2 regions of the Microlunatus ginsengisoli genome follow, and region 1 is predicted to be linked to the other one. Evidence: predicted binding sites of a transcription regulator. Region 1 holds the regulator's gene; the other holds the start of a gene.

Evidence for each region. Region 1 encodes LexA, which represses DNA repair genes until DNA is damaged. Its sites were predicted from a motif close to TCGAACANNTGTTCGA; they were not measured.
Region 2: the regulator LexA is predicted to act here: its motif matches at 1,475-1,490, upstream of recA (recombinase RecA).

The regions. Positions count from the first base shown of each region.
Region 1 covers NZ_BAABAB010000007.1:43,312-45,709, forward strand. The annotation lists gene ABD747_RS05320 (serine hydrolase domain-containing protein) at 1-953, opposite strand, end outside; gene lexA (transcriptional repressor LexA) at 1,075-1,914, shown strand; gene sthA (Si-specific NAD(P)(+) transhydrogenase) at 1,916-2,398, opposite strand, start outside.
Region 2 covers NZ_BAABAB010000052.1:88,176-90,573, reverse strand. The annotation lists gene ABD747_RS25520 (regulatory protein RecX) at 1-63, opposite strand, end outside; gene recA (recombinase RecA) at 260-1,306, opposite strand; gene ABD747_RS25510 (TIGR03086 family metal-binding protein) at 1,635-2,222, shown strand; gene ABD747_RS25505 (DUF3046 domain-containing protein) at 2,228-2,398, opposite strand, start outside.

The sequences.
Region 1 (2,398 bases):
TCGATCCACCACGGCGGCACCACGCCGGCGCCGGTCAAGGACGTACCGGACCTCAAGATCATCAGCCCGAACCGGGCGATGTCGCCGAGGGTGGCGGAGATGCCGCCGTCGTACATCCCGCTGCCCTCGGAGTCGACGCCGATGTTGGCGTCGAACTCGGCCCCGATCCGGGACCAGACCAGGTCGCTCGCCACCTGGGCGAACCGCATCCCGGTGGCGGCCTCGATCACCCAGCCGAGCACGTCGGTCTCACAGCTGCGGTAGTCGAACGCCTGGCCGTGCGGCCGCGCCTGGCGCAGCGACAGCAAGAAGTCACGAAGGCTGCCCGGGACGTCGGGCGAGAGCCGCGGCGCCCAGCCGAAGGCCTGTTCGAGCACCCGGACCTCCGCCCACGGGTCGAGGTATTCCTCGGAGAACTTGATCCCCGAGCGCATGTCGAGCAGGTTCCGCACGGTAGCGCCGGCGTAGCCGCGGTCGTGGAAGGCGGGAATGTAGTAGGTCACGGGCGCCTCGACGTCGACGACGCCCTGCGCGGCCAGCGCTCCGATCACGGTGCCGACCACCGACTTGGAGACCGACATCAGCAGGTGCAGGGTGCTGGGCTCCATTCCGTTCCGATAGCGCTCGACGAGCACCGCCGGGCCCTGCTGGGGATGGTCGTGGACGACCATCCAGCCGTCGGTGTCGGTGTTGGCGATGACGTAGTCGACGTCGGCGACGCGGCCGTCGTTGCAGAGCACGGCAAGCCGATCGGGGTCGTACGTCCGACTCGGGAGCCGCGGGGCGTGCCCCGCGCCACGCGCGATCGGCACGGTCGGAAAGATCTCCGCCATGTGCTGGAAGGTCCACTCCAGCTGTCCCGCGGTCTGCCAGTTGTCCAGCGTGACGGGGAATGGTGGACGACTTGCTCCCGAACCGATCACCGCGACGTTCCCTTCACAACCTGCCTTCACGAGGCGTCAGGCTACCTGCGGTTCGGCCGCCTGTCCGGCGGCCCGGCCCGAGTGGGACTCGCCCCGACACGCCGTCGAACAGATGTTTGAATCTGTCGGTTCCGGGGTCTATGGTTCGAACATGCCTGATCGCGAGGACGCCACGAGCACCGACACGCCGCCCGTCGGTTACCAGATCACCGACGAGAAGCCCGCACCCGCGCCCGCCCGCCGGCGCGGCCGACCGAAGGCTGCCGACGTTGTCGCCCAGCTCGCCGAGCTGGGCGGTGTGACGTCGCTGCCGGACGGCCCGACCGACGCCTATGGGCTGACGCCGCGACAGCGCCGGATCCTGGAGACGATCAAGGAGACGGTGGAGCGCCGTGGCTATCCGCCGAGCATTAGGGAGATGGGCGACGCGGTCGGCCTGGCCAGCTCCTCCAGCGTGGCGCACCAGCTGAAGATGCTCGAGCAGAAGGGCTTCCTGCGCCGCGATCCCAACCGGCCGCGGGCGCTGGAGGTGTTGCTGCCCGCCGCGGTCGATGCCCCCACGGTCCGCTCCGCGAGCGACGGCGGAGACGAGACCGGCTTCGGCGACAAGGCACCGCAGCCGGTGCTGGTGCCGGTGCTCGGCCGGATCGCGGCCGGTGGTCCGATCCTGGCCGAGGAGCGGGTCGAGGACGTCTTCGCCCTCCCCCATCAGCTGGTCGGCGACGGCACGCTGTTCCTGTTGGAGGTGCGCGGCGAGTCGATGATCGACGCCGCCATCTGCGACGGCGACTGGGTAGTCGTGCGGCAGCAGTCGACCGCGGACAACGGCGACATCGTGGCCGCGCTGCTCGACGACGAGGCGACGGTGAAGACCTTCAAGCGGGCCGACGGTCACGTCTGGCTGCTGCCACACAACCCGGCCTACTCCCCCATCGACGGCGACCACGCCTCCATCCTCGGCAAGGTGGTCGCGGTCCTCAGGAAGGTCTGATTCACAGCGCGCTGGGTTCCGCCGTCGCCATCTGGGTGCGGAAGCGGGCGACGGCGCGCAGCTTGTTGGCCACGTCCAGACCCGCGACCTTGTAGGCCTCGGAAAGCGTCGGGTAGTTGAAGACGGTGTCGACCAGGTAGTCGACGGTGCCGCCGCAGCCCATGATCGCCTGGCCGATGTGGACCAGTTCGGTGGCGTTGGTGCCGAAGACGTGCACGCCTAGGATCTCGCGGGTGTCGGAGTGCACGATCAGCTTCAGCATGCCGTAGGAATCGCCAGTGATCTGGCCGCGGGCCAGCTCGCGGTAGCGGGAGATGCCCACCTCGAACGGGATCGAGTCCGAGGTCAGCTCGGCCTCCGAGCGCCCACAGTACGAGATCTCCGGGATCGTGTAGATGCCGATCGGCTGCAGCCCGCGGAGCTCGTTCGCGGGCTCGCCGAAGGCGTGCGACGCAGCCAGCCGGCCCTGGTCCATCGAGGTCGC
Region 2 (2,398 bases), on a different contig from region 1:
CGGACGCCGGCCGCGCGGCTGCCGGGCGTCCGACCACTCACTGCTCGACCGGCCGCCGGCCACCTCCCCGACCTCGGATCGAGGCCGAGGTTCGGGTCGAGGTCGAGCCACGGGTCGGGCCGACGCCGACGCCGACATTTCCGACGTCCCCGCACCCGCGCCACCCGCCCCGGGATCGCCGCGATCGCTCGGGCCGGACGGTCCGGTCTGGCGGAGCAGCCAGTCTCGAGCCTGCTGGACCGGGTCGGGCGTCATCGGCTCAGAACTCGACCTCGCCGGTCACCGGATCGATGCCGGCCGGGACGTCGAGCTGCGGACCGATCCCCATCCGCTCCTTGATCCGCTTCTCCAGCTCGTTCGCGAGATCCGGATTGGCCTTGAGGTAGTTCCGGGCGTTCTCCTTGCCTTGCCCGAGCTGGTCGGCTTCGTAGGTGAACCAGGCCCCGGCCTTGCGGACCAGACCGGTGTCGACACCGAGGTCGATCAGGCTGCCCTCACGACTGATACCCCGGCCGTACAGGATGTCGAACTCGGCCTGCTTGAACGGAGGCGCCACCTTGTTCTTGACGACCTTGACCCGGGTCCGGTTGCCGACCATGTCCTGGCCGTCCTTGAGGGTCTCGATCCGGCGGACGTCGAGGCGCACCGAGGAATAGAACTTCAGGGCACGGCCGCCGGTGGTGGTCTCCGGCGAGCCGAACATCACCCCGATCTTCTCGCGCAGCTGGTTGATGAAGATCGCGGTCGTGCCGGCACCACTGAGAGCGCCGGTCATCTTGCGCAGCGCCTGACTCATCAGACGCGCCTGCAGACCGACGTGGCTGTCACCCATCTCGCCCTCGATCTCGGCCTTGGGCGTCAGCGCGGCCACCGAGTCGATCACGATCAGCGTCAGCGCGCCGGAGCGGACCAGCATGTCCGCGATCTCCAGCGCCTGCTCGCCGTTGTCGGGCTGGCTGACCAGCAGGGCGTCGGTGTCGACCCCGAGCTTCGCCGCATACTCCGGGTCGAGGGCGTGCTCGGCGTCGATGAAGGCACAGATCCCGCCGGCCACCTGCGCATTGGCGATCGCGTGCAACGCGACCGTGGTCTTGCCGCTCGACTCCGGTCCGTAGATCTCCACCACCCGGCCGCGCGGCAGGCCGCCGATGCCGAGGGCGACGTCCAGGGCGATCGACCCGGTCGGGATCACCTCGATCGGTGCCCGCACCTCGTCGCCGAGGCGCATCACCGAGCCCTTGCCGAACTGCTTGTCGATCTGGGCGAGAGCCGACTCGAGCGCCTTCTCGCGATCCTCTACGGGCATCCTGTCCGTCCTTCCTGTCACCGCCGCGGTGCGGCGGCCTGAGTGCACGTGGTTGTGGGTCTTGCTTCTTCCGTCACTGGCACTCTAAGAACCAGCACCGACAATCGTTCGGCCTCGTCCGTTTCCTGTGGATAACGTTCCGACGCTCTCTATTCGGTGGATAACCTACCGAACAGGTGTTCGAAGAAACAGTGCGCCACGCCGACGGATCCGGTTCTTCTCGTCCGTTTGCCGAACCCGATTCGGGTCGCCCGGCCAGCCGCTCCCCACGACACACGCGTCGCGAAACTCCAAGGCGCAACCTCGGAAGCGGTGTTGACTTTGCACAATGAGCAATCGACAGGCCATCACCGACGGCGCCGCCACCATCGCGACCGCCATCCGCGTCATCGACCCGGACACCGACGCGTCGACCGCTACCCCCTGTGCCGACTTCGACCTCGAGACGCTGGTGAACCATGCCCTCGGCACCACCGCCGCGCTGGCCCGGCTGGCCGCCAAGGAGGGTCTCGATCCGGACGACCCGTGGGGCAGCCGGACCGAGGCCTTCGACGGCTCCTGGCCGGAGCGGCTCGCCGACCAGCTGGAGGCCACCGCCGCGGCCTGGGACGACGACGCCGCCTGGCAGGGCTCGCTCGACCTCGGCGGCGGCGAGCAGCCCGCCGGCTCGATCGGTGAGATGGCGTTCGTCGAGGTGATGGTGCACGGCTGGGATGTGGCCACCGCCGCCGGCCGGGCGGTCAGCGTGCCGGACCAGATCGGCGACGAGCTGTTGAGCGCGGTCACGTCGTCGGCGGAACTGGGCCGCAAGATGGGAGCGTACGGGCCTGAGGTCTCGGTCGACGGCGCCGCCTCCAGCTTCGACAAGGCCCTCGGGGCCGCCGGCCGCGACCCTCAGTGGCGCCCGGCGGGCTGAGGAGTTCAGCGCTCGCGGTCGGGTAGCTCCAGCGCGGCCCAGACCGCGCGCCAGATGGTCTTGGCCGGCAGACCGTCGTCGACGGCCTGGTTCACGGTCCGGCCGCCGAGCGAGGTCAGATGGTGCTCACCGGCCCAGACCCGGTAGTACCCGTCGCCCAGGTGCTCGCGCATCCG